3 regions of the Kocuria sp. CPCC 205261 genome follow, and region 3 is predicted to be linked to each of the others. Evidence: riboswitches for the same ligand, from Rfam matches in the RefSeq annotation. Region 3 holds a riboswitch; each other region holds the start of a gene.
The links. Region 3 has a riboswitch for thiamine pyrophosphate ahead of thiO (glycine oxidase ThiO). Riboswitches for the same ligand answer to the same signal wherever they lie in the genome.
Positions count from the first base shown of each region.

Region 1 (7,859 bases), on a different contig from region 3:
CGATGAACGCGTTGAAGGCCGCGCGCTCGGGTTCGCTCACATGGGTGTACCCGCCGTCGCGGAAGAGCTGGATGTCCCACACGTCCTCGTCACGCGGGGCCACGTTCCAGTCACCCACAAGTGCGATCTGGGCCTGCGGGTCCTCCTGCAGCCACTGTTCGGCGTGGCCCTCCAGGACGCGCAGCCACTCGAGCTTGTACGGCATGTGGGGGTCCTCCAGGCCGCGACCGTTGGGCACGTAGAGGGACCAGATCCGCACGCCGTCGCACGTGGCGGCGATCGCGCGCGCCTCCTGGGCGGGTTCCTGGCCGGGTTTGCCGAACGTGGGCTGACCGGGGAACGTGCGCTCCACGTCCTTGAGCCCCACGCGGGACGCGATGGCGACGCCGTTCCACTGATTCACGCCGAAATGCGCCACTTCGTAGCCCGCGAACTCGAACAGCTCCCATGGGAAGTTCTCGTCCTTGGCCTTGGTCTCCTGGATGGCCAGGACATCCACGTCCGAGCGGTCGAGCCACGCCTCGATGCGGTCGGCGCGGGCGCGGATGGAGTTCACGTTCCACGTGGCGATTCTCATGGGGTCCACCGTAGCGAGCCGCGGCCCACGCTGGGAAACCGCGGGCGGACGACGGACCGGGTTCTCGTACGAGGGACCGAGCGGATCGGTTCCGAAGGTGTTGTCGCAGGCCTGCGGGGCAGTGGACTCCACGGCTTCGCCGGCCTGGTCCTGCGCCTCGTTCGCGGCCTGGCTGGCCTCGCTCGTGGTGACGTCCGGGGCCACGGATGCGGCGGCGCCCGGGTTCTGTGTGGCGGCGTCGCCCACGAGGTCGTCCTTCCACGAGGGCTTATGGGACGGGGTGGATTGCCATTCGGCGGATTCCCGCCGCGTAACACCTCAGTGCCCCTGGCCGCGGGACGGGCGGTGTGAATTCCCAGGGCTGGTCCGGTCATGATCCGGGACGCGCCATGTGACGCCGCAGTAGTGTGAGGTCATGGACGCAAGGCGGGCGCTAGCCGAGATCAGAGAACGCCGTATCCTCCTGAAAGCGGCCGGTGCGGGTGCTGGTGCCCTGCTGGGGGCGCAGGCCGTGGTGATCGCCTCGCTCGCCGGGCTCGACTGGTGGAAGCGTCACGGGCGTCAGCAGCGTGACGCCCCGCACCCCGGGACGTTCAATGCGCACGTGCAGGACTCGGACATCACCATCTACACGTCGGGTGAGTCGGTGTACGAGGACATGCTCGATGCCATCGACAACGCCCAGCACTCCATTCACATGGAGACGTTCATCTGGAAGAACGACGAGACGGGTCAGCGCTTCCTGGACGCGTTCAACCGGGCTGCGGATCGGGGCGTGGAGGTGTTCATCATCTACGACGGGTTCGCGAACCTCGTGATCCCGTCCTCCTTTTACGACTTCTCGGACCGGGTTCATGTGTACCGGATGCCGGTGGTGCGCCGCCCGTTCTGGAAGGGGCCCCTGCGGTTCTCGGGCTTCAGCCATTCCAAGATCCTGGTGGTGGACGACAACATCGGTTTCGTGGGGGGCTACAACTTCGGTTCTCTCTATTCCCGGCAGTGGCGGGACACGCATATCCGGGAGATCGGGCCTGCGGTATGGGGGTTACGCAGCTCCATCGCGAGCGTGTGGAACGAGGACCGGGACCCGGAACACGCCATCGACTGGGTGGCGCCCAAGAATTGGGACCCGGAGGTGCGGGTCTCCGCGAACCTGCCCATCCAGCTCGTGTACCCCATCCGCGAGATGTACATGAACGCGATCAACAGGGCGCAGCACCACATCTGGGTGAACACGCCCTACTTCATCCCCGACCAGCAGATCCTGGACTGCCTCCTGGACGCGGCCGTTCGCGGGGTGGATGTGCGGATCATGGTCCCCAAGGACTCCAACCACATCCTGGCGGACTGGGTGTCCCGCGGGTTCTACGGCCAGTTGTTGGAGGGTGGGGTCACCATCTTGCTGTACGCCGCCTGCATGATCCACGCCAAGACCGCCACGATCGACGGCGAGTGGTCCACCGTGGGCACCGCCAACATCGACCGGCTCTCCCTCTCGTTCAACTACGAGACCAACGTGGAGATCGTGGACCCGGATTTCGCGGCCGAGATGGAGAAGGTCTTCCTCGCCGACAGCGAGCACTGTGAGGAGCTGTCCTCGCCCCAATGGCGCGATCGCCACCCCATGGCACGGGTCGCCGAGACGATCCTGGTACCGCTGCGCCCGTTCCTCTGACCGGACCTTTCCGATCGGCGACGACGCCGCTGACGCCACCGACGATGCCGCCCCGCCCACCGTGCGGGGCGGCGTCGTCGTCCTGTGGCGGGGTTGCGCAGCGGGGCCTCAACCCCGCGTGAGGTGACCCCTCAGCGTGGTGGCGGTGTACGCGGTGCGGAACAGGCCGCGGCGCTGGAGTTCGGGGACCACGAGGTCCACGAAGTCGTCCAGGGAGTCCGGCTGGACGGGCGGCATGAGGTTGAAGCCGTCCGCGCCGGCGTTGTCGAACCATTCCTGCATGCGATCCGCGATGGACTCCGGGGTGCCCACCATCGTGCAGTGACCCCCGCCGGCGGCGAGGCGGCCGAGCAACTGGCGGACCGTGGGGCGCTCGGCCTCGATGATCCGCAGGATGGTGCTGTAGCGGCCCTGCGGACCGGTGAACTCCTCCAGGGGCGGCAGCGTGGGCACGGGCGCATCTAGGTCCCACTGCGCGCAGTCCTGCTCCACGAACGTGGAGAGCTGTGCGAGCGACTGCTCCACAGGGAGCAAACGGTCCACGCGGGCCTGCTTCTCGAGGGCCTCTTCGTGCGTGCGGCCCACGTACGTGACCAGACCGGGCATCACGATCACGGAACCGGGATCACGCCCGGCGCGGGCCACTTCGGCCTTCACCGCCGCGTAGTACTCCTGCGCGGCGGGCAGATCGTAGGCCACGGCGTAGATCCCCTCTGCAAAGTCGGCCGCGAGTGCCTTGCCGGGCCCGGAGGCACCCGCTTGGAAGAGGACCGGTTCCCCCTGCGGGGAGCGCGGGACCGTGAGGGGTCCGTCCACCAGGAAGTGGCGGCCCTCGTGGTCCAGGCGGTGCAGCTTGGAGGGGTCCGCCCACTGGCCCTCGGGGTCCGCGGTGACGGCGTCCTCGTCCCAGCTGGCCCACAGGGCGCGGGCCACCTCCACGAACTCGCGGGCGCGTTCGTAGCGCTCGTCCTTGGGCGGCATGGCCCGGTAGCCGTGGTTGCGGGCTTCCGCATCCCACATGGAGGTCACCACGTTCCACCCCGCTCGCCCGCCCGAGATGTGGTCCAAGGACGCGAGCATCCTGGCCGCGTGGAACGGGGTGAAGAACGTGGTGGACACCGTGCAACCAGGCCGACGCGCTCGGTGGCCCGCGCCATCGCGGACAGCGCTGTCAGGGGTTCCAGGCTCCAGCGGGGCCCGCCGGAGACGTCACCCACGCTGTGCCCGTCCGCGAAGAACACCGCGTCGAACAGACCGCGTTCGGCAGTCCGCGCGAGCTCCTCGTAGTAGGCGATGTCCGTGAGGCGGTGCACCGGGGAGCCCGGCGCGCGCCACGCGGCCTGGTGGTGGCCGGCCCCGTAGAGGAAGGCGTTGAGGCGCAGCGTCCGGGCGGGTGTCCCGGGCGGCTGGTTCACCTGGGCGGGACGGGTGGACGCCGCAGGGGCGGCGGACGGGGTCCGCGCGGTGTCGTGCGGGGCGGCCATGTCAGTCCATCACCAGTCCACCGTCGACCACGAGGTTCTGCCCGGTGACGCCGCGGGACCAGTCGGAGGCGAAGAAGAGGGCGGTGTCCGCGAACTCCTCCGGGGTGGTGACCCGACCCAGGGGCGTACCGGCGGCAATGGCGTCGAAGACTTCGGCCGGGGTAGCGGCACTCGCGTCCGTGGTGCGTAGCAGGCCACCGGAGATCATGTTCACGGTGATGCCCAGGGCCCCCAGGTCCTTGGCCGCCGTACGTGTGAGGGAGAGCAGGGCGGCCTTGGCTGCGGTGTAGTCGTGGTAGGGGACCACGGGGTTCTGGAAGAGATTGGTGCCGATGTTGATGATGCGCCCGTGTCCGGACCGGCGCATCCCCGGGACGACCGCCTGGATCACGTTGAGTCCGCCCACGACCGCGCCGGTGAACTGCTGGGAAAGATCCTCGGCGGCGAGGTTTTCGAGCGAGGGGCGGGCGTCCCCGTTGAAGCTGAAGTCCACCAGCGCGTTGTTCACGGCCACCGTGATGGGCGCGCCGAAATGGTCCTGGGCGAGTGCCACCATCTCCTGCACCTGCCCGGCATCGGTCACGTCCGCCCGAACGGCAATGACCTTGTCCTCACCGAGTTCGCGCACCAGTGAGCGGGCGCGGTCCTCGCTCGCGTGGTAGTTCACGACCACCCGGGCGCCTTCGCGGGCGAAGGCTCGGCTGAGGTGTTCACCCAGACCCCGGGCTCCTCCGGTGATCAGGACGATGGTGGTGTCGATCCGCATGCTCACTCCTGTGGCTCACGGCGAAGAACGCGGTGCGCCACCCGTGCGGTGCCACCGTGACATCCCTTCGCCAGTACTAACTGGACAGGTTCGACGGGTGTCATCTCAGCCATTGCCTCCAGGGCTCCCCGGCCCGGTGGGTCGTGGGAACGTGCAGCGGCACCCCGTGTCACTGGGCCCAGTCTAAGCACAGGGGTCCGGACCGGGGTCGCGCACGGCGCAGGCCGTCGGCGGGCATGGCCAATGCGGTTGTCCAGCGCAGTCAGGCCAGGGTCGTCCCCTTGGGTATCGCGCGGGCGGGGAGGATCAGCCCTCCCGCCACCACTCGTCCGCCGGGGTCACCGGGACCGTGCGCTTGTGGCGGGTGCGCAGGAACGTGCTTTCGATCTTGCGGGCCACCTCCTCGGGGACGTCCTTGCCCTCGAGGAAGTCATCGATGTCGTCGTAGCGCAGGCCCAGCTCGTCCTCGTCCGTGCGCCCGGGGTTCTCGTCCAGGAGGTCCGCGGTGGGGACCTTGCCCACGAGTTGCTCGGAGGCTCCCAGGTACGCGAGCACCTGGCGGTTCTGCCGTTTGTTCAGCCCGCCCAGGGGCAGGACGTCCGCGCCGCCGTCGCCGAACTTGGTGAAGAACCCGGTGACCGATTCCGCCGCGTGATCCGTGCCGATCACCAGCAGGTTGTGGTCCCCGCCCACCGCGTACTGCGCCGTCATACGCACGCGGGCCTTGGTGTTACCACGGGTGAAATCGGTGAGCTGCTCACCGGTCGCGGCACCGTAGGCGGACTCGAAACCGCGGACGGCCGGCGCGACGTCGTACGTGATGACCCGGTCCGGTTGAATGAATTCGAGCGCCGCCTGGGCGTCGGCCTCGTCGTGCTGGATCCCGTGAGGCAGTCGCATGGCCACGAACTCGGCCTTGATCTCGTCCTCGCGCAGTTTCTCGACCGCGAGCTGGGCCAGGCGCCCGGCCAGGGTGGAGTCCACGCCGCCGCTGATCCCCAGGACGAACCCCGCGGTGTGCGTGGCCTTGAGGTAGTCGCTCAGGAAGTCGACGCGGCGTTGGGCCTCCCGCTCCGGATCGATCTGCGGAGAGACGCCGAGCTCGGCAATGATCTGTGCTTGCAATTCACGCATGCGTCCATGCTAGTGGCCGGTTCCCGCGGGGACAGGGGCCTACCGCCGGCCCGTCCCGTGGCCCGGAGGACGGAGGACGGAGGCCGGCGCTGGGCCCCCACGCTCGGACCCGCCCCCCGGAGGACCTATGAGATGCTGATCACATGAACGAGAACTCCTACGAGACCATTGAAGTCCGCCGCGAGGGACGCGTGGGTGTCATCACCCTGAACCGTCCCAAGGCACTGAACGCGCTGAACGAACAGACCATGCGGGACGTGGTGGCCGCCGCGACCGAGCTGGACCGTGACTCGGGGATCGGCGCGCTGATCCTCGCAGGTTCGGAGAAGGCCTTCGCGGCCGGTGCTGACATCAAGGAGATGTCCGGCAAGTCCGCGTCCGATATGTACCACGAGGACTTCTTCGCGGGGTGGGACGCTTTCGCCCGGCTGCGCACCCCCAAGATCGCCGCGGTGGCCGGTTACGCGCTCGGCGGTGGGTGCGAGCTCGCGATGATGTGCGATCTGATCCTCGCCGCGGACACTGCAGTGTTCGGTCAGCCCGAGATCGCCCTGGGTGTGATCCCCGGGATGGGCGGCACCCAGCGCCTCACCCGCGCCGTGGGCAAGGCCAAGGCCATGGACATGATCCTCACCGGACGGCAGATGCGCGCCGAGGAAGCCGAGCGTTCCGGTCTGGTCTCCCGCGTGGTCGCAGCGGACGAGCTCATGGACACCGCCCTGGAGGTCGCCGGAAAGATCGCGGAGATGTCCAAGCCCGCGGCCCAGCACGCGGTCGAGACCGTCAATGCCGCGTACGAGTCCGGGTTGTGGGCCGGCGTCCAGCACGAGCGGCGGGTCTTCCACGGGCTGTTCTCCACCGCGGACCAGAAGGAGGGCATGTCCGCGTTCGCGGAGAAGCGTAAGGCGCGGTTCTCCCACGAATGAGCCCTGTAGGGGACGACGACGCCGCGCGGCCCGGTCCGCGCGGCGTCGTCGCGTGTCAGGTCAACACTACGCAAGTGCGGTTCAAACACGGCCGTGGTTCCGCAGATGCGGATAAACTCCTCCCATGACCCACCTCCGTATCTCCCAGGCCGCGACCTTCGTGGGCGTCAGCGATGACACCGTCCGGCGGTGGATCGAGCAGGGCACGCTCACCGGGCACAAGGATTCCGCGGGGTACGCCGTGGTGGACGGCGCCGAACTCGCGGCATACGCGCGCGACAACGCCGTGAGCCCTCAGGATCCCGCCGGGGTGAACAGTTCGGCGCGCAACCGCCTCGTGGGACTCGTGACCGCCGTGACCTCCGATCCCGTGATGTCCCAGGTGGAGCTGCAGTGCGGCCCGCACCGGATCGTCTCGCTCATGAGCACGGAAGCGGTGCGTGACCTGGGGCTGGAACCGGGGTCCGTGGCCACGGCCGTGGTGAAGTCCACCGCGGTCATCGTCGAGACCGAGGGGCGCAAGTGATGGGGCGCGCGGCGACACGCATGCGCGCCCTGGCTTGCGCGGTGAGCGCGGTGGCGCTCTCCGGATGTGCGGGAGCGTCGGACGGGGGAGGGGACGCGGCGTCGTCGTCCGATCAGGAGACGACCCTGCGGGTGTCCGCGGCGGCCTCGCTGACCCATTCCTTCGACGAGCTCGCGCGCACGTTCGAGGCGGCGCACCCGGGGGTGAAGGTCAGCATGAACTACGGAGGCTCGTCCGGGCTCGTGCAACAGCTGACCGAGGGCGCCCCCGCGGACGTCTTCGCCTCCGCCGATCAGAAGAACATGAAGAAGCTCACGGACGCGGGCCTGGCCGCGGGGGAGCCGAGCGTGTTCGCGACCAATGTGCTCACCCTCGCGGTACCCAAGGACAACCCCGCGGACATCACCTCCTTCCGGGACGTGGTGGACCGGGACGTCAAGCTGGTCACGTGTGCCCCGGAGGTACCGTGCGGTGCAGCCACGCAGGAGATCGAGAAGGCCAACGGTGTCGCGCTCCACCCCGTGAGCCAGGAGAACGCGGTCACGGACGTGCTCGGCAAGGTGACCTCCGGGCAGGCGGACGCGGGGATCGTGTACGTCACGGATGCCAAGTCCGCGAAGGACAGGGTCACGACCGTCGAGATCCCGCGCACGGATCAGGCGGTCAACAACTACCCCGTGGTCGCCCTCAAGGATTCCGCGGAGCCGGAGCTCGCCCGGCAGTTCGTGGACCTCGTCCAGGGTGACGAGGGCCGGAAGGTCCTGGAGGACG
Region 1 is NZ_JAVKPU010000011.1:43,797-51,655, forward strand. It holds gene RF646_RS11015 (exodeoxyribonuclease III) at 1-577, opposite strand, end outside; gene RF646_RS11020 (phosphatidylserine/phosphatidylglycerophosphate/cardiolipin synthase family protein) at 993-2,252, shown strand; partial or broken gene RF646_RS11025 (LLM class flavin-dependent oxidoreductase) at 2,361-3,667, opposite strand; gene RF646_RS11030 (3-oxoacyl-ACP reductase) at 3,738-4,502, opposite strand; TPP riboswitch at 4,548-4,679, opposite strand; gene nadE (ammonia-dependent NAD(+) synthetase) at 4,809-5,636, opposite strand; gene RF646_RS11040 (enoyl-CoA hydratase) at 5,780-6,562, shown strand; gene RF646_RS11045 (molybdopterin-binding protein) at 6,687-7,088, shown strand; gene modA (molybdate ABC transporter substrate-binding protein) at 7,109-7,859, shown strand, end outside.
Region 1: another riboswitch for thiamine pyrophosphate. It lies ahead of RF646_RS11030 (3-oxoacyl-ACP reductase); the one in region 3 lies ahead of thiO (glycine oxidase ThiO).

Region 2 (7,859 bases), on a different contig from region 3:
ACCCCGATGCCCAGGAGCCACGCCCACGCGGCGGAACCGGCGGCGGTGCCACGCGAGGAACCGATCAGGCCGGCGCGGCGCATCCGCGCCGTCGTATGCGCGAGCAACAGGGTCTGGGCGCACCACACGATCATGCAGTACAGGCACAGGGCGTTGATGTGGAAAGTGGTCTGCCACCACAGCCACAGGGTGAACACCGAGCCGGCGGCGATCCCCAGCCACAGCAACCACCAGAACCAGCTGGCGTAGCGTGCGCCGGCGAGCACGCCCACGGCCACGGCGATCACCACAGCGTACGCCACGATCCCGATGAACGGGTTGGGGAAGCCGAAGAGCTCCGCCTGCGGGGTGCGCATGACCGTGCCGCACGAGAGCCACGCGTTGATGTCGCAGCTCGTGCGGTGTCCCGCGTCCTTGTAGATCGCGAGCCGTTCCGCCACGAGCACGGCCGATGCGGCGAAACCCACGATCGAGAAGATCACCGCGAGCACGGCCCACGCGCGGTCCGAACGGGTGGCGTGCGCCGGAGTCGTCTCGGGTGTCCGGTCGGTCAGGGGGGTGGTCGCGGAAGTTGGGCTCACGCGCCCGATCGTAGACCATGCGCATGACGACCCACCGGGCGCGGGCCGCCCGTGGCGGCGGGTGACGCCGGCACACACCCCGTACACGCGCTGTGGTCCGGCCGGTGGAATGTGGTCCGGACCACCCGGAATGTGCCCCGGCCCGGGGTGACTGTGAGATACTGCCAATGGTCGGGCCTCAGCCGCACGTGAGGAACCGGCCCGGCAGGAACACCGATCTCCCTCGGTACGGACCCGCGCTCTCACAGGATCGAGCGCGTCCGGAGCGGGGCAAGTTCGCGGTCCCCACGGACCCAGCGACTCGGGCATCCGCCGGCTCGCGGACAGTGCGCGTGACACACGCCGCGCCCGCGAGTACGACTTTGACTTCCGGCGGCCGCGTGGCAAACACCGGCTCGACCGACCGAGCACACCTTGGGCCCGGGTGCGGGCGGTGTCCCGAGCAGGAGCACAACTTCACATGGAACCTGAGAAGGACAACGCGGAACAGTCACCCCTCGAGACTGCCGCCACCACCCCCGTCGAGGACAGCACCACCACCGATCCCGCCGTCACGCCTGATGCACCGGCCGACGACGCCGCCGTTCCCCATTCCGAGCCCGACGCCGCCGTGCCCGCCGAGACCGCTACCGGGCAACCCGCGACGACCGACGCGCCCGCCGAGGATCCGGGGACGTCCGATTCCGCGGCCACCGCTTCCGACGATGCTGGCGTTGCGGACACGCCCGCGCGCGAGATCCCAGTGGCCGAGATCCCCGAGGCCGAGCAGCCCGCGGAGAGTATCGAGGACGAGATCGCGCTCGATGTCGAGGACGCAGCCGGTGACGCCGCTGAGCGCGCCCGCGAGACGGATGAGCAGGCCGCTCTGCGCGCCGACGGGCCCGAGCAGACGACGCAGGCCGGCGAAGGAACCGGCTCGGCCGAGGCGAGCGACGAGCAGACCGACACCTCGGAACAGACGGACGCGCAGACTGTACAGGCCGAGGAGTCCGCGAACGACCAGCCCAGCACCCAGGAGAACTTCGGGGCCTTCGGTCCCGGCGCCTCCCTCATGTTCCATGCCCCGGACCCGGACGAGATCCGCCGTGCCGCCGAGGAGCAGGCTGCCCGACTGCGCGAGGCCGCCAAGGAACGCGACGCCCAGCGCGAGGCCGAGCGGGCCGCACGCAAGGACGTGAACAGCGAGGACGACGTGGACAGCGAGGACGACAAGTCCGGCGAGGTCACGAGCAAGCGGCGTCGCCGGCGGCGTCGCGGTGACGAGGACATGGAACTCGTGGACGAGTCCGACGGCTCGGTGACCCGGGTCCGCGCCCCGCGCGGTGCCGGTGAGGGCACGGGCAGCGACGAGGTGACCGGGGTCAAGGGCTCCACGCGGCTCGAGGCCAAGCGTCAGCGTCGTCGTGAGTCCCGGCAGTTCGGCCGCCGCCGCCACGTGATCACCGAGGCCGAGTTCCTGGCCCGGCGCGAATCCGTGGAGCGCAAGATGCTCGTGCGGCAGAAGGACGACCGGATCCAGATCGGTGTGCTCGAGGACGGGATCCTTGCCGAGCACTTCGTCTCGCACACCCAGCAGGACTCGCTGATCGGCAACGTGTACGTGGGCAAGGTGCAGAACGTGCTGCCGTCCATGGAGGCCGCCTTCGTGGACATCGGCCGCGGCCGCAACGCCGTGCTCTACGCCGGTGAGGTGGACTGGGACGCCGCCGAGCTGGGCAGCAAGCCCCGCAAGATCGAGAACGCCCTGAAGTCCGGGGACACCGTGCTCGTGCAGGTCACCAAGGACCCCGTGGGGCACAAAGGTGCTCGGCTCACGAGCCAGGTGTCCCTGCCCGGTCGCTACCTCGTCTACGTCCCGGGCGGTTCCATGACGGGGATCTCCCGCAAGCTCCCGGACGTGGAGCGCCAGCGGCTGAAGAAGATCCTCAAGGACCGGTTGCCGGAGGGCGCGGGCGTGATCGTGCGCACTGCGGCGGAGGGTGCCTCCGAGACCGAGCTGACCAACGACATCAACCGGCTGCGCTCGCAGTGGGAGCAGATCCAGGACAAGGCCAAGTCCACCAAGACGCTGGCCCCGGAGATGCTGTACGCGGAACCGGACCTGACCATCAAGACCGTGCGGGACGTCTTCAACGAGGATTTCACCGCCATGGTGGTCCAGGGCGAGCAGGCGTGGGACAACATCGAGGCTTACGTGACCTACGTGGCGCCCGACCTGCTGGACCGCCTCGAGCGCTGGACCGGCGATGACGACCTCTTCGAGCACATGCGCGTGGAGGAGCAGATCCAGAAGGCCCTCGAGCGCAAGGTCTTCCTGCCCTCCGGCGGATCGCTCGTGATCGACCGCACCGAGGCCATGACCGTGGTGGACGTCAACACCGGCAAGTTCACGGGCTCCGGGGGCAACCTCGAGGAGACCGTGACCAAGAACAACCTCGAAGCCGCCGAGGAGATCGTGCGGCAACTGCGGTTGCGGGATATCGGCGGGATCATCGTGGTGGACTTCATCGACATGGTTCTGGAGTCCAACCGCGATCTCGTACTGCGCCGGCTCGTGGAGTGCCTGGGCCGGGACCGCACGAAGCACCAGGTGGCCGAGGTGACCTCCCTGGGTCTCGTGCAGATGACGCGCAAGCGCATGGGTACGGGGTTGCTCGAGGTCTTCTCCGAGCCGTGCGAGGAATGCGCGGGCCGCGGCGTCGTGGTCCACGACCACCCCTTGAAGGGCCGCTCCGGCGCGGCTCCCTCCGACCAGCGCGGCACTCGACACGAGCGTAAGCGTTCGCGCAACAAGCAGCACAACGGTGCGCAGGACAAGCCCAGGAACGGCAACCAGCACCACGGTTCGGACGAGCCGGACCAGGCGCGCGTGGAGGCCACCCGCACGGCGTTGGCGAACATCGCCGCGGCCTCCTCCCACGACGAGTCCGACGACGCCGCACGGAATGCTTCCCAGGGCACCGCACCGCAGTCCGGGGGCGGGCAGGCCGAGGACACCGGTTCCCAGGAGCAGCAGACCTCCCGCGGTCAGCAGGGCGGGGAGCACGCGTCCGAGAACTCCCACGGGGAGTCCGAGGGCGGGCGCCGTCGCCGCAAGCGCCGCGGCAAGCGCAGCCGCGGTCGCGGTCAGCAGGGCGAGGACAACGCCGTGCAGAACGACGGTTCCGGCCGGGACGGTTCCGGGAACGACTCGCGCGGGGATTCCCGGTCCGAGGACCGTTCCGGTGGGGACTCGTCCGCGAGCCTCACGATTCACGGCGAGGTCATCGAACTGCCCCACGGGCAGTCTGAGCAGCGGGGGAGCGAGGGCACCCAGGAGGCCCTGTCCCTGGATTCGCTGAGCGCCGCGTTCACGGATGCGGGCGAGGACGAAACCTCGACCGAGGGTGCCGTTCAGGATGCGGACGCCGCGTCCCAGCCGCGGGAGGCGGTGTCGAAGCGGTCGGCCGCCGGACACGCGCCGTCGAACTCCGGGACTGCGCAATCCAGTGCAGGGCAGACGAGTGCCGCGCAGCAGCAGACTTCCGGGGCAGCGTCGTCCGCTGGCGGGAACCGGCCGGCGGAGGCGCCGGCGGCTCCGGCCCGACGGCGTCGTGGGTCGCGGCGTGCCGTGGCGCCGGCGGCCGCGCCCGGAACCGCGAGCGTGGAGACCCACGAGTACACGCAGGAACGGCAGGTCAGCCGTTTCACCGCGGAGGCCGGGGCCGTGGCCCCCGCGGCGTCCGGTGACCAGCCCACCATCGTGGGTGTGGGCATCAAGGCTCAGGACATCACGATGACCGGCAAGCAGGACTGAGTGACCGGCGGCTGGATCCGTCGCCACGCGAGCACCGCAGGGGCACCCGGGATTCCGGGTGCCCCTGTGGCATGATCGGGGACACACACACGGGGTGCTGCGCACTGCGGCTGAGAACACACCCGTCGAACCTGATCTAGCTCGTACTAGCGAAGGGATTGTCGTGGACACCACGCCTTCTACCGCCATACCCCGCGTCCTCTCGATTGCCGGAACCGATCCCACGGGCGGGGCGGGTCACGCCGCGGACCTGAAATCCATCGCCGCACTGGGCGGGTACGGGCTGAGTGTGATCACCGCAGTGGTCGCCCAGAACACCCGGGGCGTCGTGAGCGTACACACCCCACCCGTCCAGGTCCTGCGGGACCAGCTGGATGCGGTCGCCGGGGACGTCACCCTGGATGCGATCAAGGTGGGGATGCTCGGCTCCGTGGAGGTCATCGACACGGTCCGGGACTGGCTCATGGTGGGGCGCGCACCCGTGGTCGTGATCGACCCCGTCATGGTCGCCACGGCCGGTGGGCGATTGCTGCGTCCGGACGCCGAACGGGCCCTGCGGGAGCTGCTGCCCCACGCGAATCTGATCACCCCCAACCTCCCGGAACTCGCGGTGCTGGCCGAGCGCCCCGTGGCCGCGACCTGGGACGAGGCGCTCGAGCAGGGACGCGCGGTCGCGGCGGCGTTCCATACCCGGGTCCTCGTGAAGGGTGGCCACTTGGCCGGGGACACGACCCCGGACGCCCTGTTGCTCCCCGGTCAGGACGAACCCGCCGCGTTGTTCGAGGGTCGCAGGGTGCACACGCGTAACACCCACGGCACCGGGTGCTCGCTGTCCTCCGCGGTGGCCACGGTCGTGGCGCGGACCGGGGACTGGCCCGAGGCGATCCGCACGGCCCGCACATGGTTGCGCGGTGCACTGCGCGGCGCGGACGAGTTGCACGTGGGTCACGGCAACGGTCCCGTGCACCACATGCACCACGTCCAGCACCTCGTCACGGATCCGGCGTTCGTGATGACGGCCGCCGCGGAATCCGAGGGCCCCCGGTTCACCGATGAACTGTGGGAGGAGAGCGCCCCGGTGCGTGAACGCATTGCCGCCCTGGCGTTCATCCGGGGCCTCGGGGACGGCACCCTGGACCCGGGCGAGTTCGAGCTGTACCTGGACCAGGACATGCAATATCTGCAGTACTACTCCCGGGCGCTGGCCCTGCTCGCGGCCTCCGCCCCGGACGAGCGTGCGCGCGAACACTTCGCCGCGGCGTCGGCCTCCGTGGTCTCGGTCGAGTCCGCGCTGCATCGCGCCCGGCTCGGGGACCGGGAGCCCATGCCGCCGAGTGACGTCACGAGCAGTTACGCGGACTTCCTGCTGGCGCGCACGGGTCAGGACGGCTTCGCGGTGGGCTCCGCCGCGATCCTGCCGTGCTACTGGCTCTACGCCCACGTGGGTGCGGAGCTCACCCGTCGTGCCCGCGTCGCGGGACCGCAGCACCCGTTCGCCGACTGGCTCAGCACGTACGACGATCCGGACTTCCAGACCGCGACCGAGTCGGTGCGCGAGATCGTGGACCGGGAGGCCGCCCACGCGGACCCGGCCACCCGGGAGCACATGCGCCGCGCGTTCCACCGGGCGTGCGCGCTCGAGCTGGCCTTCTTCGCGCAGACGACCCCGGCGACGTCGCCGGAGGGCGAGCGGCGCGCCGCGGCGCAACTGGCATGACTTCGGGTGATCGGGTAGGCTGGGGTGTCGGTGCCGAGCGCCGGTGTGTGTCATATCCAGTTCACGCACCAGGTTGCGGCACACTCGGGCGAACATCCTGAATCGATGCGATAGCCACGCGGAGAATGCGGTCGGTCATGGATCACCGCGGCGTGATGTCTCGACATTCGCAGTCCTCCAGGAGTACGCCCGACCCACACACGTAGTCCATAGATGTCGAGAGAAGTGAGTTCCCAAGTGGTGTACGCGATTGTCCGCGCAGGCGGCCGCCAGGAGAAGGTTTCCATCGGAGACCTCGTGACCCTTGACCGCGTCGCCGGCGAGGCAGGCAGCACCGTAGAGCTTCCTGCGCTGCTGCTGGTCGATGGGGACAAGGTCACCTCCGACTCCAAGACCCTGGCGAACGTCAAGGTCACCGCCGAGATCGTCGAGGACCTGCGCGGTCCCAAGATCTCGATCATGAAGTACAAGAACAAGACCGGTTACAAGAAGCGTCAGGGCTTCCGCGCCGAACTGACCACCGTCAAGGTCACCGGCATCGACGCCTGAGTATCCGGCTCCCCACATACGTTTCCAACGAAGGTAGGCACACACCATGGCACACAAGAAGGGTGCGAGCTCCACTCGCAACGGCCGTGACTCCAACGCCCAGTACTTGGGTGTGAAGCGCTTCGGCGGCCAGTCCGTTAACGCCGGCGAGATCATCGTCCGCCAGCGCGGCACGCACTTCCACCCGGGCGTGAACGTGGGCCGCGGCAAGGACGACACCTTGTTCGCCCTGGCCGCTGGCGCCGTCGAATTCGGCACCCGCCGCGGTCGCCGCGTGGTCAACATTCAGACCGCCGAGTAATTCTCATTCGGACCCCTGGGTCCACCCGCCGCCACGACCCCGTGGCGGCGACCACTAGAGGGTGGGCGCTTCACGCGCTCACCCTCTAGTCTTTTCAGAAAACCCCGGTCGACCCGCTCGCAGCAGGTGACCCCTACCACCGAGGAGCCGCGTGGCTAGTTTTGTAGATCGAGTGATCGTGCACGCCACGGGCGGTAACGGCGGCCACGGCTGCGTGTCCGTCAAGCGCGAGAAGTTCAAGCCCCTGGGCGGCCCGGACGGCGGCAACGGCGGCGACGGTGGTTCGGTGATCCTGCGTGTGGACGGTCAGTCCACCACGCTGTTGGGTTTCCACCACGCACCCCACCAGAAGGCCCCCAACGGTGAGCCCGGCAAGGGGGACATGCGCCACGGTTTCAAGGGCCAGGACCTCGTGCTGTCCGTCCCGGACGGCACCGTGGTCAAGGACCGGCAGGGCAACGTGCTCGCGGACCTGCTCGGTGAGGGCAGTGAGTTCGTGCTGGCCGGTGGCGGCCAGGGCGGACTGGGCAATGCCGCACTGTCCTCGCCTAAGCGCAAGGCCCCGGGCTTCGCTCTGCTCGGTGTGCCCGGTGAGGAACACCAGGTCGAGCTCGAACTGAAGTCCATCGCGGACATCGCCCTGGTGGGCTTCCCCTCCGCGGGCAAGTCGAGCCTGATCGCGGCCATGAGTGCCGCGCGCCCCAAGATCGCGGACTACCCGTTCACCACCCTGGTGCCCAACCTGGGTGTGGTCCAGGCGGGTGACACCCGCTTCACCGTGGCGGACGTGCCGGGGTTGATCCCGGGTGCTTCGGAGGGCAAGGGGTTGGGACTCGAGTTCCTGCGGCACGTGGAGCGCTGCGCCGCACTCGTGCACGTGATCGACTGCGCCACGCTCGAACCCGGACGGGATCC
Region 2 is NZ_JAVKPU010000003.1:170,588-178,446, reverse strand. It holds gene RF646_RS05165 (vitamin K epoxide reductase family protein) at 1-581, opposite strand, end outside; gene RF646_RS05160 (Rne/Rng family ribonuclease) at 1,042-4,377, shown strand; TPP riboswitch at 4,458-4,553, shown strand; gene RF646_RS05155 (bifunctional hydroxymethylpyrimidine kinase/phosphomethylpyrimidine kinase) at 4,541-6,094, shown strand; gene rplU (50S ribosomal protein L21) at 6,332-6,643, shown strand; gene rpmA (50S ribosomal protein L27) at 6,690-6,944, shown strand; gene obgE (GTPase ObgE) at 7,096-7,859, shown strand, end outside.
Region 2: another riboswitch for thiamine pyrophosphate. It lies ahead of RF646_RS05155 (bifunctional hydroxymethylpyrimidine kinase/phosphomethylpyrimidine kinase); the one in region 3 lies ahead of thiO (glycine oxidase ThiO).

Region 3 (7,859 bases):
ACGGAGGCCGCGAGCCTGGGCGCGGACGTGGACAAGTCCGTGGTGCTGCCCAACGGCATGATCATCGAGGAGTTCGAGGAGAAGTACCACGCTCGCCAGGCCGCGGTGGAGCGCATTGCGCAGTCCCCGGAGGAGCACACCTGGCGACTCGTGTACATCGCCCGCGTGGTGCCCATCAAGGGACTCATGGATCTGCTCTCCAGCATGGACATCCTGCGGGATCGCGGGTACCCCAACATCCACCTGGACGTCCTGGGCCCCACCGAGCATGTGCCCGAGTACTACGAGGCGTGCCTCGAGAAGATCGAGGCCCTGGGCCTCCACGACCTCGTGACCATCCACGGGACCGTGAACGTGCGGGACATGCTCGACCGGTTCGACCTCCTGGTGCTCCCGAGCTACAACGAGGGCCAGCCGATCGTGGTGCTCGAGGCCATGGCCGCGGGCATCCCCACCGTGGGTTCGGACGTGGGTGGCATGAGCCAGCTCGTGGGCGACGACCTGGTGACCCCCGACGGCCGTACGTGGGGACCGTGCGGTGAACTGCTCGCACCCGGTGACATCGTGGCCATGGCGGACAAGGTCCAGGCCGTGATCGGGAACGTGGATCGTTACCGCTCCTACAGCACCAACGCCCGCGGCCGCGTGGAGGACTTTTTCCAGCTCCACGAGGTCATGTCCTCCTACAACAAGATCTACCGGATGCTCGGCAACATGGGTGAGAAGCGCAACTTCGAGTACTCGGACCTGCGTCAACCGGCGCTCGAGGCGCCGTTGGCGGGCGCGGGCGAGTGAGCGGTGTCGGCGCCTGGATCCGGTACGGGGGCCCGATCAGCTCCGAGCAGCTCGACTTCGCCGCGCAGCACTACCGGGCGGCGATCCTGCAGCCGTGGGAGACGGCGGCGGCCGCGGACCTCAAACGGCGCCGCCCGGACATGACGGTGCTGTGCTACAAGTGCCTGTCCTCGACCCGCAGTTACGAACCGGGCCCGATCCACAGTTCCGGGGTCTCGTACGCCGAGGCCCCGGACCGGTGGTTCGCGCGGCGCCTGGACGGTGAACGCATCGAGTGGGCCCGCTACGGCGGACACTGGCAGATGACCGTGTGGTCGCCCGAGTACCGCGAGCGCTGGGTGCGCAACGTCGTGGCCGAGCTGCGGGATTCGCCGTTCGACGGCGTGATGGCGGACAACGACGTGTTCGACGACTACTACGGCCTGGACCTGCCCATCCGTCATGCCCGGACGATGGCGGATTTCCGCGACGGCGCGGGCGAATTGGTGCATGCCGCGGGCACGGCTCTGAACGAGGTCGGTAAGATCCTGGTCCCGAACATCGCGGAATCGCGGCGCGAGCCCGGCCGCTGGGCGAGCCACGCGGCCTACGGCGGCGGATTCGAGGAGGTGTGGCTGGGTTTCAGCCCGGTGGACCTGTTCGACCCGGAGACCACCGAGGCGCAGCTGCCCCAGGCGGACGGGCCGGGCATCAGCATCCTGCGGGTGCCCACGGACGGCGACGACGACCACCCCAATGTCGAGTACGGTCTGGCCGCGTTCTGGATCTTCGGGGCGGGCCGCGGCGCGTACGCGGCCACGGCGCACGACGACTACAGCCGCACCCAGCACACCGCGCAGCTCGATTGGGATCTCGGCGCGCCGGTGCAGGACCCCGTGCGCCGCGGTCACACGTGGTGGCGCGAGTTCACGCACGGCTGGGCCGCGGTGAACTTCAACGCCGACCGCCGACGACGCCGCCGCGTCCGGGTGCCGCGCGGCATGGTCGACGTCCGGGGTCGGGCGGCGGGGTCCCACCTGGTGCTGCAGCCCCGCCGCGGGGTGGTGCTGCGGCGGGGGTGAGCCCACCGGGGGTGCGGGGCATCGCGTGCCGGACGCCCGTCCGGCACGCGTGTGCGCCGGACATGTTGTCTCTGGCCGCGCCGTGTGAGGCCCGGGCGCGAGGTGACACCCCGTCGGCGCATCGTGATGGAATCACCCCATGAGCCCAATACCTCGTCCGCGCCCGTTCACCCAGGTCGACGTCTTCTCCCGGGAGCCCTATCTGGGCAACCCGGTGGCGGTCATCCTGGATGGCACCGATCTCACCGACGACGCCATGGCCCGCTTCGCGCGCTGGACCAACCTGTCCGAGACCACGTTCGTGCTCCCACCCACGGACCCGGACGCCGACTACCGGCTGCGCATCTGGACCCCGGACCGTGAACTGCCGTTCGCCGGTCACCCCACCCTGGGCTCGGCCCACGCATGGCTCACCGCGGGCAACACCGCGCGTGCCAAGGACGTCATCGTCCAGGAATGCGCCGCGGGCCTCGTGCGGATCCGCCCCTCCGACGACGGCGCACTGACCTTCGAGGCCCCACCCACCGACCGCACGGGAGACCTGGGCCCGGAATTGCTCGGGGGCGTAACCGCGGCCCTGGGCCTGCGGGACGAGCAGGTCGTCGCCCATCAGTGGGTCGACAACGGCCCCGGCTGGGCTGCGCTGCTTCTGGCCGGCGCCGAGGACGTCCTGGCGATCGAGCCCGACCTTCCCGCTCTCCACGGCGCCAAGATCGGCGTGGTGGGTCCCCACCCGCAGAGCAGCCCGCACCAGTTCGAGGTCCGCGCCTTCGTGGGTGGGACCGGCGGGTACGAGGACCCCGTCACGGGAAGCCTCAACGCGAGCCTGGCCCAGTGGCTCATCCGTACGGACCGGGCGCCCGCGAACTACATCGCCCGACAGGGCACCCGCATGGGACGCAGCGGCCTCGTGACCGTGACGTCGGACGGGGACCACGTGTTCGTGGGCGGACACTGCACCGCGTGCATCGACGGGACGGTGCTGCTGTGAACCCCCCGGGCACCGAGCAGGGCGCGTCCCTGCACCTGGTCTTCGACGGCAACTGCGGGTTCTGCACGCGCTGCGTGGGATGGGCCCGGACACTGGACCGCCATGACCGGATCGCCCTGCACGCCTACCAGGTCCCCGGCGTACTGGAGCGGTTCGGACTGACGAATGCGGAGGGCAACGCGTCGGTGTGGGCCGTCCTATCCCGTTCCGGTGAGCGATCCTCGGGGGCGCACGCGGTGGCCGTGACCCTGGACACCGCCCTGGGCATCCGGGTGTTCGAGCCGTTCTACCGGTTACCGCCCGTGCGGTGGGTCCAGGACCGCGTGTACCGGTGGGTGGCCGATCACCGGGGGAAGTTCCCCGGTGTCACCCCGTGGTGCCAGCAGCACCCCGGGCAGTGCGGGACCCCGTAACGGTTCCGCTCCGCGTACCGAGCGAGCCGTGCCACCCGCGCGACGGCAAGACACTGCGGCGCCATGACTCCATGACTCCGCCCCGACGCGCACCACCCCACCGAACACGTCGCCACCCGAGCGGTGCCATCCCACCGCGGCGCCGCCGCTCCACCGCGTTCAAAGATCGAGTCTCACCCGGGCAGCGTGTCCCGCAGCGCCCGCGCCGCCGCGGTGACGTCCTGCGCATCGGTCACGGCCCGCACGACCACGATGCGCGAGGCACCCGTGTCGAGCACGGACGGCAACCGCGCGGTGTCGACCCCGCCGATCGCGAAGAAGGGCTTGTCCCCCGCGTGCTGAGCGGCGTAGCGCGGCAGCTCGAGCCCCACGGCCGCGCGACCCGGCTTGGTGGGGGTCTCCCACACGGGCCCGGTGCAGAAGTAGTCGAGCCCGGCGTCGGCCACGGCGGCGTCCACCTGGGCCGGGGAGTGACAGGACCGCCCGATCACCACGTCGTCCCCCAGGACCCGCCGAGCCTGCGCGGTGGTGAGATCGCCCTGGCCCACGTGGAACACGTCCGCGCCGGTGAGCAGCGCGACGTCCGCGCGGTCGTTGACGGCGAAGAGTGCGCCGTGCTCACGGGCGACGTCGGCGAGCACCTCGATGGCCTCAATCTCCGCGGCAGCCTCGAGGGATTTGTCCCGCAACTGGATGATGTCCACCCCGCCCTCGTACGCGGCGTGCAGAAATTCGCGCAGGTCACCGCGCTCGTGGCGCGCCGTGACGCACACGTACAGTCGCGCGTTCTCAAGGGCGGCGCGGCGCCCGGTACCCGTCTGGCTCGTGTGTCCCATGCGGCCATCGTGGCACGAACCGCGCGCCCGCGGACACCTCGCCCGATCAGCCCGCCGCGAAGTCCCCCTGCGTTCCACAGCTAGGGGTGATTAGACTGGCAGGGCCGTTCGTCGCCGTTCGACGAACTCCACGGGAGTCCGCACACGTTGGCAACAACCACCGCAGCGGGCTGAGAGGGCGTGAGCCGCCGACCGGATCACCTGATGCGGATCATGCCGCCGGAGGGAGGAACAATGCCCGAGCACCTCGGTGACCACGTGGTCGTGGCCGGAGCTGGTCTCGTGGGCCTGGCCACGGCCTTCGAACTACGACGCCGCGGGGCCGCCGTGACCGTCGTCGATCCCCGCCCGGCGTGGGGCGCCACCCGCGCGGCCGCGGGCATGCTCGCACCGATCGCCGAGACCCAGTACGGCCAGGAGCGCCTCTACCCCCTCATGCGCGCCTCCGCCGCGGAGTACCCGGATTTCGTGGAGCGCGTCACCGCGGCCACGGGCCTGCCCACGGGTTACCGCACCGAGGAGACGCTCGTGGTGGCCGCCGACGCCGCGGACGCCCGGTCCCTCTCCGACCTCGCCTCCCACCAGATCGCCTCCGGGATGGACGTGCAGGAGATCTCCACGCGCGAGGCCCGGCACCTGGAACCGGCCCTCGCACCGCGGTTGAGCGGCGCGGTGCGCATCGTCTCCGACCGCCAGGTGGACCCCCGGATGCTCGCGGCCGCCCTGGTGGAGACCCTGAACTGCCCGCACCTGACCACCATCGGGGACGTCCCCGACGCCGGACCGGCGCAGTGGCTGACCTCCCGCGTGGACACCGTGCTGACGTCCCGCAGGGAACCCCGGCAGGCCACGGGCGTGCAGGTGGACTCCGGTGAGGTGATCCCCGCGGACGCCGTGGTCGTGGCCACCGGGCTGACCGCCAACACCATGGGCGGGCTGCCCGAGGGACTCGACCTCCGATTGCGCCCGGTGTTCGGGGACATCCTGCGGTTGCGGGTTCCCGAGACCGCCCTGGCCCCCGGGGAATCGCATTTGCTCACGCGCACGGTGCGCGCCCAGGTCCTGGGTCGGCCCGTGTACATGGTCCCCCGCGAGGACCGCACCCTGGTGCTGGGCGCCACGAGCCGTGAGGACGGGCGCGAATCCGTGCTCGCCGGTGGCGTGCACCAACTGCTGCGGGACGCGCGCACCGTGGTCCCCGCGATCGACGACTGCGACGTCCTGGAGATGATGGCCCGCGCCCGCCCGGGAACCTCCGACGACCTGCCGTACGTGGGGAAGACCTCGGTGGCCGGGCTCGTGATCAGCACGGGTCACTTCCGTCACGGCATTCTGCTGACCCCCGTGGCGTCCCGGCTCGCGGCGGAGCTCGTGACCGGCGTCCTGGACCCGCTCGCGGACCACGAGTCCGACGCCGCGTTCCTCGCCGACACCGACCCGGCCCGGCACTCGAACCCCGCCCCCGAGGCCCCGTTCACCACACCCGAGAGCTATCCCCAGATGCATGGAGGACTCGAATGATCGCGCCCGAGCCCACAGACAATTCCTCCACGGCCGTCGTGAACGGCTCCCCCGTGACGGTGACCCCGGGGTTGACGGTCGCGAGCGCCGTCGTCGACCTCACGGGCCGCGAGATCACACCCGAGGGCACCGCCGCGGACGGTCATCCCCTGGGGATCGCCGTGGCGGTGGACGACGCCGTAATCCCCCGCTCCCTGTGGGCCACGACCCCCGTGGAAGCGGGTCAATCCGTCGAGATCGTCACCGCGGTGCAGGGAGGCTGAACATGACCACGCACGGAACCCCCCTGACCGTGGCCGGGGTGGAGCTCTCGTCCCGGCTGATCATGGGTACCGGGGGCCTCACCGATTTCGCAATGCTCGAACGGGCCCTGCTGGCCTCCGGGACGGAACTGACCACGGTGGCCCTGCGCCGCTTCGCGCCCGGCCCCGCCTCGCCAGCGGGCGCGCAAGCATCCGGCACGGCGAACCGGGCGAGCGGTCGCGCGGGAGGTGGCGCAGCGGCGTCGTCGACCGGGACACCGCAGGACAGCCTGTACGGGCTGCTGCGCCGCAACGACATCCGGGTGCTGCCCAACACCGCGGGGTGCTACACCGCGCGGGACGCCCTGCTGACCGCTGAACTGGGGCGCGAGGCGCTGGAGACGGACTGGGTCAAGCTCGAAATCATCGCGGACGAGGACACCCTGCTCCCGGACGGTGTGGAGCTGCTGGACGCGACCGAGAAACTCGCTCGGCGCGGTTTCAAGGTCTTCGCGTACACGTCCGACGACCCCGTGCTCGCGCTGCGACTCGAGGACGCCGGGGCCGTGGCCGTGATGCCCCTCGGTGCTCCCATCGGCACGGGTCTGGGGATCCTCAACCCGCACAACATCGAACTCATCGCGTCCCGCGCGTCCGTGCCCGTGGTGCTGGATGCCGGGATCGGCACGGCGTCCGAGGCGGCCCTGGCCATGGAACTCGGGTGCGACGCCGTCCTGCTCGCGTCCGCCGTGACCCGCGCGCAGGATCCCGTGGCCATGGCGAGTGCCATGAAGCACGCCGTGCTCGCGGGGCACCTGGCCCGCGGCGCGGGGCGGATCGCGCGGCGCACGCACGCCGTGGCGTCCTCGCCCATGGCGGGGCGCATCGACACCGCCGACGCGCCCCGCGGGGACTGGCCCGCGCCTTCATCCACCACCCCACAGCTGGAATCGCAGGTTTCATGAGCACCCCACTACCACCCCTCGTGGCCCCCGCCTCCGATCTGAGTCGCGAGGAACTCGAACGCTATTCACGCCACCTCACGTTGCCGCAACTGGGCGAGGAGGGGCAGCGTCGGCTCAAGAACGCACGCGTCCTGGTGATCGGCGCGGGCGGGCTCGGCGCTCCCGCGCTGCAGTACCTCGCGGCCGCCGGGGTGGGGACCATCGGCGTGGTCGACGACGACGTCGTATCCGTGTCCAACCTGCAACGCCAGGTGGTCCATGGGATGGCCGACATCGGCCGGCCCAAGGTCGATTCCGCCGCGGATGCCGTGGCCCGGCTCAACCCCCTGGTCACCGTGCACCGCCATCCCGAGCGGCTGAGCACCGACAACGCCCTGGAGATCTTCTCCGGCTACGACCTGATCATGGACGGCGCGGACAACTTCGGCACACGCTTCCTGGTCTCGGACGCCGCCGAACTCACCGGCATCCCCGTGGTGTGGGGCTCCATCCTGCGTTTCGACGGCCAGGTCTCCGTGTTCTGGTCCGGTCACGGCCCCGTGTACCGCGACCTGTTCCCGGAAGCGCCCGCGCCGGGCCAGGTCCCCTCGTGCGCCGAGGGCGGTGTGCTGGGCATGCTCCCGGCCACGATCGGCTCGGTCATGGTCACCGAGGCGCTCAAACTCATCACGGGCATCGGCCGTCCCCTGCTCGGCAGGGTCCTCATCCACGACGCCCTGGCCCAGACGTGGCGCGAGCTCACGGTCCTGCCGGACCCGCACCGCCCGCCCGTCACGGATCTCTCACGGGTGGCGCTCGCGTGCGGTCTGCCCTCCGACGACGACGCCGCTCCCGCCCCCCACGAGACCGTCACCGCCCCGGAGCTGGCCGAGCTACTGACCGCCCGGTCCCTCGGGGAGACGTCCTTCACGCTCGTGGACGTGCGCGAGGACTGGGAGCGCAAACTCGTGGCCATCCCCGGATCCGTGCACGTGCCGCTGCAGGACGTCCTGGACCGGGGTGTCACGGCTCTTCCGGATGAGGCGGAGGGCACCG
Region 3 is NZ_JAVKPU010000001.1:499,758-507,616, forward strand. It holds gene pelF (GT4 family glycosyltransferase PelF) at 1-795, shown strand, start outside; gene RF646_RS02315 (putative glycoside hydrolase) at 792-1,856, shown strand; gene RF646_RS02320 (PhzF family phenazine biosynthesis protein) at 1,996-2,847, shown strand; gene RF646_RS02325 (thiol-disulfide oxidoreductase DCC family protein) at 2,844-3,260, shown strand; gene thiE (thiamine phosphate synthase) at 3,434-4,096, opposite strand; TPP riboswitch at 4,217-4,341, shown strand; gene thiO (glycine oxidase ThiO) at 4,331-5,617, shown strand; gene thiS (sulfur carrier protein ThiS) at 5,614-5,880, shown strand; gene RF646_RS02345 (thiazole synthase) at 5,883-6,824, shown strand; gene moeB (molybdopterin-synthase adenylyltransferase MoeB) at 6,821-7,859, shown strand, end outside.